DNA from 3 places in the Virgibacillus ainsalahensis genome. Region 3 is predicted to be linked to each of the others. Evidence: riboswitches for the same ligand, from Rfam matches in the RefSeq annotation. Region 3 holds a riboswitch; each other region holds the start of a gene.
What was found. Region 3 has a riboswitch for thiamine pyrophosphate ahead of thiW (energy coupling factor transporter S component ThiW). Riboswitches for the same ligand answer to the same signal wherever they lie in the genome.
Positions count from the first base shown of each region.

Region 1: it holds a riboswitch for thiamine pyrophosphate, as region 3 does, so the genes downstream of both, ACZ427_RS07655 (solute carrier family 23 protein) here and thiW (energy coupling factor transporter S component ThiW) in region 3, are expected to answer to the same signal.
Region 2: it holds a riboswitch for thiamine pyrophosphate, as region 3 does, so the genes downstream of both, ACZ427_RS11195 (thiamine phosphate synthase) here and thiW (energy coupling factor transporter S component ThiW) in region 3, are expected to answer to the same signal.

Region 1 covers NZ_AP043943.1:1,605,068-1,608,613, reverse strand. The annotation lists gene ACZ427_RS07660 (LuxE/PaaK family acyltransferase) at 1-690, opposite strand, end outside; gene ACZ427_RS07655 (solute carrier family 23 protein) at 690-2,009, opposite strand; TPP riboswitch at 2,099-2,195, opposite strand; gene glnA (type I glutamate--ammonia ligase) at 2,236-3,546, opposite strand, start outside.
Region 2 covers NZ_AP043943.1:2,296,257-2,299,802, reverse strand. The annotation lists gene ACZ427_RS11210 (hypothetical protein) at 158-283, shown strand; gene ACZ427_RS11205 (aspartyl-phosphate phosphatase Spo0E family protein) at 1,098-1,304, shown strand; gene ACZ427_RS11200 (hypothetical protein) at 1,445-1,570, opposite strand; TPP riboswitch at 1,835-1,943, shown strand; gene ACZ427_RS11195 (thiamine phosphate synthase) at 2,147-2,689, shown strand; gene thiO (glycine oxidase ThiO) at 2,670-3,546, shown strand, end outside.
Region 3 covers NZ_AP043943.1:3,155,122-3,158,667, reverse strand. The annotation lists gene thiM (hydroxyethylthiazole kinase) at 1-16, opposite strand, end outside; gene thiD (bifunctional hydroxymethylpyrimidine kinase/phosphomethylpyrimidine kinase) at 13-819, opposite strand; gene thiW (energy coupling factor transporter S component ThiW) at 835-1,320, opposite strand; TPP riboswitch at 1,407-1,521, opposite strand; gene ACZ427_RS15565 (LytTR family transcriptional regulator DNA-binding domain-containing protein) at 1,774-2,814, shown strand; gene ACZ427_RS15560 (ABC transporter ATP-binding protein) at 2,925-3,546, shown strand, end outside.

The DNA.
Region 1 (3,546 bases), 1.6 Mb from region 3:
TCCTTTAAAGCCGCCTGTATCAAATATCCGACTACCTTCTGTAAGTTGGAACGTGAGACCGTTCTCCCTGCAATAATCTAAAAAGTGAACATAAGCGGAAGAAGCGCCCATCAGTAAAACAGGTTCTTGTTTCTTTTCACTTTCTTTTAAAGCTGTGGTCAATGCCTCCATATCAAGCCCGTCTTCTTTGAAAAAATAATTGCTGTCTTCTTTACCAAAATGCTTAACCGCCATCGTCAAATAGCGGGACAAGGAAGACTGTTGATTCAAGTCTTCAGCAGGAGAGATCACATAAATGGTCATTGCCTTTTGATCTGGTAAAACAAATTGATTAAACGCAGTCTTCATCGATGTATCCCATACTTCTAAAGTAGGATGAATATGTTGTCCCTGTTTCTGAGCATTTGTCGTGCCACTAGTCAAAAACACAGCTTCGGGTTCATTTGTTGACTCACAGGATAAAGTTAACTCCTTAAATGCTTGGATTGGCAAAGCAGGAATCTCCTGCCAGTGTTGGATCGTCAGGGGTGTTTTCCTCCTTTTTTGGCAATATTTTTTATATGGAAGGTTGTATTCGAATTGGTAAGAGAATAGTTTTAATGCCAACGCTTGAAAGTCTGTTTCCTCTACATCCGATTTGTTAATATAAGAAAGAATTTGATCAATAATCTGCTTTGTCTGTTGTCTCATTATTTTTTTCCTCCTTTTTTAAAACTGAACCAACCCGGGAGCTGAATCAGTATAAGTTGTAATATAATCGCACTTACTCCTCCGACTAAAATGGTGTTACCAAGAAAATCACCCACTCCGCCTTCAACCTTCACAAAAAAGTCCGGTAAGGCAATAGCCAATAAAATGGAAAGGCCGGCAATCATAAAGTTTGCGTCCGTCTTTTTCATCCCGCCTAGAATATTCAGTCCCGTGAAAATGAGCGACGCGGCAGCCGGTAAAAAGATTCCTCCTACCACAGCATGTGGCGTTACAGCTAGTAACGCACCTGCTTTCGGTACAAAGCCTAATACAAGGAAAATAACTGCAGCTACTTTTACAGCATGGCGCGATCCTACGCCTGTCAAGCGAATTAAACCAACGTTTTGACCGTAAGCCGTAGTCGGGAACCCTCCGATTAGTGTAGATGCCAACGAACCTATAGACTCCCCGGCAAACCCGCCACGAATCCGCTTGTCATCCAACTTTACATCAACCATTTCAGCAGCGGCATGATAAACCCCCATCGCCTCAATTACTGCCACGATGTAAGCAAAAAAGAAAGCACCGAACGTGACCCAATCAAACGTAAGTGCACCATAGGGAAGAAAATGCGGTAAACCGATCCAACCGCTCTCGGTGATAACAGAAAAATCAATATACCCAAGCATAAGCCCGATGAGATCCCCTATTACCAGGGCAATTAAGAATGAATAAGAACGTAACTTTCCTTGGCCAAAATTGGACAATAAAAGGACAATGAGTGACGTAGCGATCGACATCGTTAAAATTCCACCGTCAAGAAATGTTTCCGAACTAGAGGTTCCGCCTAAAAATAACTCTAAAGTAAAACTAGAAAGGGCAACTCCTACGATAAAAATTACGGTTCCGGTGACAACCGGGGTGAAGAAGGACTTCATCCGGCTTAACATACCGGTGATTGCCAAAAAGAAAACAATAATAGCACTTACAATAATCCCACCACCCGCAGCCGCTAAATTCCCCGATTTACCAGCACTGATTATCAGTGCATCAAAAGCTGCTGATGGACCTTGAATGACAGGCAAACGGACGAATTTCGTCGCTTGAATCAGCGTAACGAGACCCGCGGCAATAAAGATTGCATTTACCATATTGGCTGATAACCCCAATGGTAAACCGATTAAAGCTGCAACATAAATCGGATCAAGCCAGACGTTGGATACAAAAACATGCTGCAAACCAAAGAGGAAACCTTTTGCAGGTGAAAGTTTTTCTTCCACCCCCACTGTTACAGTCGCACCCTTTTTTTCTAGCACCATCTCTAAATCCCCCTAATATACAAAAAAGCCACCCGTGGTAGTGGGTGACTTCTATTTAGGAAGAAATATGAGAAGAAATTTCAACAAATAATAGATTCACTCCACTTCCCTACGCTAGTACAAACTAGATCAGGTTCTAAGGGTCGAAAGTTCTTCTCTCAGCATATAGCTCCCCTAGTGGTGATGACATTTTTATTTTTTTATAGAATACTACATAACTTCAAAATTAGTAAGTGGTCAGATACTGCTCTCTCTCCCAAGGATGTACGGTAGTTCTAAACATATCCCACTCAATTTCCTTTGCCTCTATAAAGTGTTCATATAAGTGTTCCCCCATTGCTTTTACAATTACCTCATTTTTCTGTAATTCTTCCAATGCACCTAATAAAGTCGAAGGTAAATCTTTAATGCCATTTTCTTCTCTTTCCTCTTTCGTCATTACGTAAATGTTGCGGTCTACAGGGCTTGGTGGTGTTAGTTTATTTTCCACACCATCCAAACCGGCAGCAAGTAATACAGCCAATGCTAAATATGGATTGGCAGAAGGATCGACACTTCTTGCTTCAATTCTTGTACTGACCCCTCTTGACTTAGGAACGCGGACTAACGGGCTTCTGTTTGATGCAGACCATGCCACGTAAGATGGCGCTTCAAAACCAGGAACAAGTCGTTTGTAAGAATTAACTGTAGGGTTGGTTACAGCGGTAAAGTTAGTTGCGTGTTTAATAACCCCAGCAGTAAATTGGTATGCCACGTCACTTAACTGTAATTCCCCTTTTGTATCAAAAAACGCGTTTTCTCCATTTTTAAATAAAGACATATTAACATGCATTCCTGAGCCGTTTACACCAAATAGAGGTTTGGGCATAAATGTTGCATGTAAGTTATGTTTTCTCGCAATCGTTTTTACAACTAATTTAAATGTCTGGATATCATCCGCGTGTCGTATGGCATCTGCATATTTAAAATCAATTTCATGCTGTCCCGGAGCCACTTCATGGTGAGATGCCTCAATTTCAAATCCCATATCCTCCAATTCCAGAACAATGTCTCTTCTACAGTTTTCTCCTAGGTCTGTAGGGGCTAAATCGAAATAACCTCCATGGTCATTAAGGTCTAATGAAGGATCACCGTTTTCATCCAATTTGAACAAAAAGAATTCCGGTTCTGTCCCAATATTAAAAGCGTCAAAGCCCAGTTCTTCCATTTTCTTTAAATTTCGTTTCAAATTATATCTGGGGCATCCTTCGAAAGGTGTTCCATCTGCATTATAAATATCACAAATAAAGCGAGCAACTTTTCCTTTGTCCGATGTCCATGGGAATACAACGAAAGTATCTACATCCGGGTAAAGATACATATCAGATTCTTCGATACGAACAAACCCTTCAATCGAAGATCCATCAAACATCATTTTGTTATCTAAAGCTTTATCCAGCTGACTGAGTGGAATTTCCACATTTTTTATAGTTCCCAACATGTCAGTAAATTGTAAGCGGATAAACCTTACGTTTTCCTCTTCAATTTGTTTAAGAAT
Region 2 (3,546 bases), 860 kb from region 3:
CTATCACAATCGCTAATCGCTTCAGCAGAATACTTCGCTTTTTAGTGGGCACGGCTTCAGCCTCGGGCCAACACGATGTTGGTCACATAGGCGTTGCCCTAGGACGGGGCGTTCTTAGCCTGTGTTCTTTAGCCCACGCTATGGGGTTGAAAATCAAATGTTATACGAGCCGGGATTACGTAATAAAGAAGGGAAGACTTCGAAGATTGATACGCTTCATCACTATATCCAATTGAACAACCAGGAAAAAAGTGATGATGTCCTGGATGTGTCTGTCAAATAACCCCTATCTGAGGGAGGGCTCGATATGAATCCTTACCGTTTTGCTAGCGATTTTCAAGATAAACCGAGAAAAAAAGCGATATTTTAAGAAAACAAGCGTTGTGCCCGTTTTCATTTCATTTGTTTTCGTTTTCATGAGAAATGTTACCGATTCCACGGACTTTGTAAAAAACTCCCTTTTCTTCCATAATTAAAGTATCAAAAGAAAGGGGAGATAAACATGATGAAAAAAGTAAAAGAACTACTAAAGGATTCCATGGAATTGTATGTAGATGCTTATGAAAGACTTAACCGTCAGTAATTAAAAAAATAGAAAGGAAGTTGAGATTATATGAAAAAAGCAATTAAAAAACTGGAACAGTTCATCGATAAAAATGCAACATTTTACGGGGATTTCCACAGAAAAAGATAATCCACCAAATTTTTGGAAGTGAGGGTGTAATATGTCATTACCGATACAATATCAAAGTGATCCCAAAAACCGATTCTAAACGGTAAATAGAATCGGTTTTTCATATGTCTTCTTGACCTCCAGGTAATCCATTCCGTAATTCTCCCAATTATCTCCATACGCGTTCATAAAATTCATCCCCATTTTTTACTTTATATTATCCTGTATATGACAATTTACAATTAAAACATGATTAAGGCAGCAATGTTTTCTGATTTCATTAAAATTTTCTGATGCAAAAACCGAAATGGTGAAAATTATTTTTGTCTACTCATGTCTACTTTTGTAGAATCTATTGCATCATTTATTAAAAGTTGGCATAATATTTTTTGTTGGGTTTTTAAACAAACTAATATCTGAACCAATGAAAGCAGATGTAAGAAGGGAAGAAATATTGATGGAACAAATAATCGTAGCCGTACCATCCAACTTGCCAACAGATATTTTAATGAAAAAGAATGAAATGATTCAACTCGGGCTGGAGTATGGTTTGGCAAATGATCGAACAATAGAATGCAGCCAACAACTTGATAAACTTTTAAACAAGTATGCGACTGAAACACATAGTTAAAAAAACTGTTCAGTACCATTGAGCAAAAACCGAATTGTATAAAAGTTAGGAGGATACCATTATACTCCTAACTGAAAAAGGCAAGCCTGTTTGATTTCAGGCTTGCCTTACACATGTGGTATTTTCTTTTATGGCTATCATTAATTCTCCTGTGGTTTGGAGTCTGGTTCACCTTGTGGGTCGATATCCTGATTTGGATCATTCGATTTTTGCTTTTGTTCCAGGGAATCATCATTATGTTTGTTTTCTTTTTCTTGATTTGCCATGATATCACCTCATTCGCAGTATTGGATAGGATGTTGACTTTATGTATAATTTAACCGTTATCAGTAATGTTAAAACATGAATCGAAGTGTTCAATTAGCTGGATTGACGTGTAAGAATGCGTTTCTCGTAGGTTCAATGTGTACAAGGAAAAGATGTTTATTTTCAATAGCGTGAAGCCGCATCGAAAACGGTTACTTTACGAAAAGAATAATTATTGACAATTTTAGTACCAATGATATAATGCTACTAACAATTAAATAGAATCGATTCACTAGGGGTGCCTTTTAGAAGGGCTGAGATCAAAGTGTAACTTTGGGACTCTTTAAACCTGATACGGTTGATGCCGGCGTAGGGAAGTGAAAGAATGGATACGTCTATTCCTAATTTGAAGATAATATTACATTCAAACCACTTTCCTGACCAAAGGGAAGTGGTTTTTTACGTTTCTGCATGATTTTTAAGGAGGTGTTTCTGTCGATACTCGTAAAAAATCACCAGGAGAGCTTCATATCATCTCAACCGGTCAACAAACACCGGAAATCTTCGCTTCGATTGCTAAAATAATAAATCCATATGTGAATGTGTTTCACCTAAGGGAAAAATCATGGTCCGACATCAAACTGGTGGAAACAATAGAATTACTTGACTCAAAAGGCATCCAACCTGAAAAGATAATCGTAAATGATCGGATGGAAGTCGCTCATTCTATGAAAACACTGGGAGTGCAATTAGGTAAAAACAGCATGAATGTATCGGAGGTAAGAAGTCCTTACGACCACTTATGTATCGGCTGTTCCGTTCATTCGGTGGATGAGGCCCTTTTCGCTTCCAAACATGGCGCCGATTATTTACTGTACGGACATGTATATGAAACCCAATCCAAGCCCGGGCTGAAGCCAAATGGACTAAAGGGGTTGAAAGATGTGGTCCAGCATGTAAGCACACCAGTTATTGCCATTGGTGGTATAACACCTGAAAACACACCAGATATCATCAAAAGTGGTGCAAGTGGAATCGCAGTATTATCTGGTGTTTTATTAGCAAATGATCCGATGAAAAACGTAATCGCATATCGCAAAGCATTAAGAAAGGTGGCTGATGATGAAAAAACGTTATGATGCAGTGGTTGTAGGCGGGGGTGTAATTGGTTGTTCGATTGCCTTTCAATTAAGTAAACGTGACTATCACGTACTGGTTATTGAAAAAGAAAGAATCGCACAAAAAGCGTCACGTGCTGCTGCCGGCATGCTAGGAGCTCAGAATGAAATTACAGAAGATAGTCCACTGTTCTCCATGGCACGAAGAAGCAGGGAAATGTTTCCTGAATTGGCAGAAGAGTTAAAATTACTTTCCGGTATTGATATTGAACTGCTGCAAAGCGGAATTTTACGAGTGGCTCAATCTGATGAAGAAATGGAAAACTTAAAAAAGATCGCTTCATTTCAAGAAATGAAGGGAGAAACCGCAGAATTACTGAATACGGCACAGGTACAAGCGAGAGAGCCGGAAATTTCCGGTACTGTTGCAGGTGGTTTGTACATGCCGCGTGATGGACAGGTTTCAGCACCGCTTTTCTCACAAGCATTAGCAAAATCTGCAGCTGTTTTAGGGGCGGAATTTCTTGAATATACAGAAGTAATTGATTTCGTGAAGGAAAATGGCAGTGTTTCCGGTGTGAGAACTGGAACGGATATATTCTTTGCGGATGAAGTTATTGTGGCAGGTGGACCGTGGAGCAGCCAAATTATCGAGAAAACCGGGTTAACCTTAAATGCACATCCAGTAAAAGGAGAATGTTTATCCGTTCACCATCATGGACGCATTGTAACATCAAGTATTTTTTCGTCCGATGGATATATCGTTCCGAAATCAGGCGGGAGCCTAATAATAGGGGCAACACAAAAACCCGATACATTTGACGAATCAGTTGAATTGACGAGCGTCTACCAGCTGATAAATAATGCTATGAAAATTA
Region 3 (3,546 bases):
TGATATTTGCATTCATTCTTTTACACCTGCTTTCCTTATAGCCCAATGATTAGTAGGACCGCTCCCGGCTCCAAGGGGGAATGCATGCCGGATAGCTTCTGTTACGAAATGCTTGCTTTGTTTTACGGCTTCTTTTAAAGATACTCCCTGACTTAAATAGGCAGTAATGGCAGCTGAATACGTGCAACCGGTCCCATGTGTGTTTTTAGTGTTGATTCGTTCAGCTGAAAAGGTATGGATGTTTGAGCCATCATATAAAAAATCGACAGCTTTTCCTTGCATGTGTCCGCCTTTAACTAAAGCAGCATCAGCACCGAACTTTTCTACAATTTGTTCTGCTGCCTGTTTCATATCATCTGTCGTTTCAATCGTTTCACCAGTGATAAATTCTGCTTCCGGGATATTAGGTGTCACCAGTGTTGTTAATGGCAAAAGATGCTGACATAAATATTGCTGGGCTTTTTGTTCAATTAACGCATCTCCACTTGTGGCAACCATGACAGGGTCCATGACATAAGGTGCCTGGATACGAACAACTTTTTCTGCGATGATTTCCATCATATCAATATTCGCAATCATTCCTGTTTTTAATGCATGAACAGGCAAATCGGAAATAACGGAGTCGATCTGTTGTTCAATCATCTCAATTGGCAGATGGTGGACATGCTGCACACCTGTTGTATTCTGTGCAACAACAGAAGTGATTACGGACATCCCATAGCTCTGTAATTCCTGGAAAGTTTTTAAATCTGCGTGGATTCCTGCTCCGCCACTGGGATCAGTGCCGGCTATTGTAAGTGCACAAGCGACATTTTTCATTTAATACATCCTCCTTTAATAGCGTAAAAGATTTTTGTTATTTATTTTTGAAATTAAAAACCAGCCAATGAGTGCGCCTGTAACGCTGCTCACAAGAAATGGCGGGATAAAGGCAAATGCACCAAGAGAACTCCCCATTAGAATAGCTGCAAAGGGGACGGCAAATAATGCCCCAACAATTCCACTGCCAAAAGCTTCTCCCACAGCTGCCCAGCCTTTTTTACCGAACTTTTTATAGAGATATCCAGCTAAAAACGCTCCGACCATGCCTCCAGGAAATGCCATTAATGTTCCAAGTCCCAGCATGTTACGAAGCAAACCGATCATAAATGCAATAATTACAGCAGGCCCAGGACCCAGCATGACTGCAGCCATAACATTGACCGCATGTTGAACAGGATATGCTCTTGCCACACCTGCAGGAAACCATACTAATTGTGCTGTGATTGTTCCGATAGCTACAAAAACAGCCATTGTTGTCATTAAACGAGTTCGATTCATTGTTTCTCCTCTCTCTATAGGCGCACAACGAAAAAAGCCAGATCCATGATGGACCTGGCTTTGATAAGCTGAAAATAGATTAGACTATAAATGTCTGACTACTTCCCTCCGCTGGTATAATCCAGATCAGGTCCATAAGAGTCGGAAAGTATCGTCGGCTTTCCTCTCAGCCCATGCATTCGGGCACCCCTAGTAGTTGTTTTTATTTAATTATCCTTTTTTAATCATAACAAACAAATATCCATTTGTCATATTAAGGCTTGAAAATTACTTCCCACTTTACTTTGAAATGTTACTGCTTGCATTTTTTCATATCCTTAAGTAAGTATTTATAAGAAGTTTCTCCTTCGTTTAGTATAATGAAACAAATAGTAGTATAGTAATCTCGTATGAGAAAATGGTATAAGTAAAGAAGCGGTCTAAGGAAAGGATGATTTCGTGACAGTCTTATCGATGGAAATAATAGAAAAGCATGATAAGGATACGCTTTTATTTCCTTCCTTTCATCTAAAGGTTAATAAATCGGAAATAACGGCGATTTACTCAACGTTGAATGTACGTCATACACTTTTGAATATGTTTACAGGTAAATCCTCCAACTTAGGAGGAGAAGTTTTGGTGAAGGATGAAAACATTACAAAAAATAAAGAGACATTTTTTAAGCAAATCGGTTTTTGCTTTTTTGAAGATGGGCTATATGGCCGGCTAACCGTAAAGGATCATTTCAAATTTTATAAGGAATTATACGATGCTGATCAAACGATTGATCAAATTCTGGAATTGACACAGTTGGGGGCCATAAAAAATTCAAAAGTAAACAGTCTATCTGTTTCTGAAAAACGGCGGGTTCATTTTTCACGTTTGTTGTTTCAAGATCCAGCTTTGTTTCTGCTAGAGGAACCTGACCTAAATACAGATATAGAAACAAAGCATGTATTAATAAATATCCTTAAGAAACTGCAGCAGGAAGGGAAGGCTATCCTTGTGTTGACTGGAAATATGGAAAGTGCAATTACTTTTGCCGATTCGGTTTACCGGTTGGATGAAGATGGGTTACGTCAGATTGAACTTGGTGGGGAGGAAGAGGGCAATTCAAATGAAGAAGTTGAGCCTGAACTTGAAAATGATGAGAAAGAACCGGAAACTGAGCCGATTCAATTTAATAAAATCCCAACAAAAGTAAACGAGAAGATTATCTTATTTGATCCACCGGAAATTGATTATATTGAGAGTAGTGAAGGACAATCAAATATTTACATAAAAGGGGAACCCTTTCCCAGTTTATTCACACTAAATGATTTGGAAAAACGATTACAACATTATGGTTTCTTCAGGTGCCATCGCTCCTACATTGTAAACCTGCAAAAAGTGCGGGAAGTAATCACATGGACACGAAACAGCTACAGTTTGATTCTTGAGGACAAAGAAAAATCGACCATCCCATTATCGAAAACAAAGATGGCGAAATTAAAGGATATGCTGGGCTTGAAATAAGCTCCATTCAACCCCTGATTTGCTCTTTTCACGGAAAATATGATGTTATTCTCTCCTATTTCTCCTATTCTAAAGTCACAAGTAAAAGTGATCAGTAGGGAGGAATAAGTTTGGAAAATGTGATTGAAGTAAAAGGTCTGGAAAAAAAGTTTAGGAATCAAGCGGCATTGGAAGATGTTAATTTTCATGTGGGGAAAGGGGAAACTTTTGGGTTTCTTGGTCCAAGTGGTTCAGGAAAAACCACAACCATCAAAATTCTGACTGGTCAACTCGCTCCGTCATCCGGGAGAGCATCTGTGTTTCATTTGGCGACTACATCGTTAAATAAACCGAAATATCGAAAAAAATTTGGCGTAATTACGGATAATAGTGGACTTTATAATCGGTTAACTATCTTTGATAATTTAAAGCTTTATAGCGATTTATACAATGTGTCGGCAGGTAGAATCAGTGAGGTGCTGGAAATGGTTAATCTAACCGCTGATTCTAAAAAGCAGGTGACAAAATTATCTAAAGGTATGCTGCAGCGTGTCCTCTTGGCAAGGGCTTTCCTGCATGAACCGGAGCTTCTCTTTCTGGATGAACCAACCTCAGCATTGGATCCTGCCAATTCCAGGCACATCCATGAAGGTCTGCGGAGGTTAAATGAAAAGGGAACAACAATATTTTTAACGACACATGACATGAGTGAGGCAGAGGATCTATGTGACAGGGTTGCCTTCCTTAATAAAG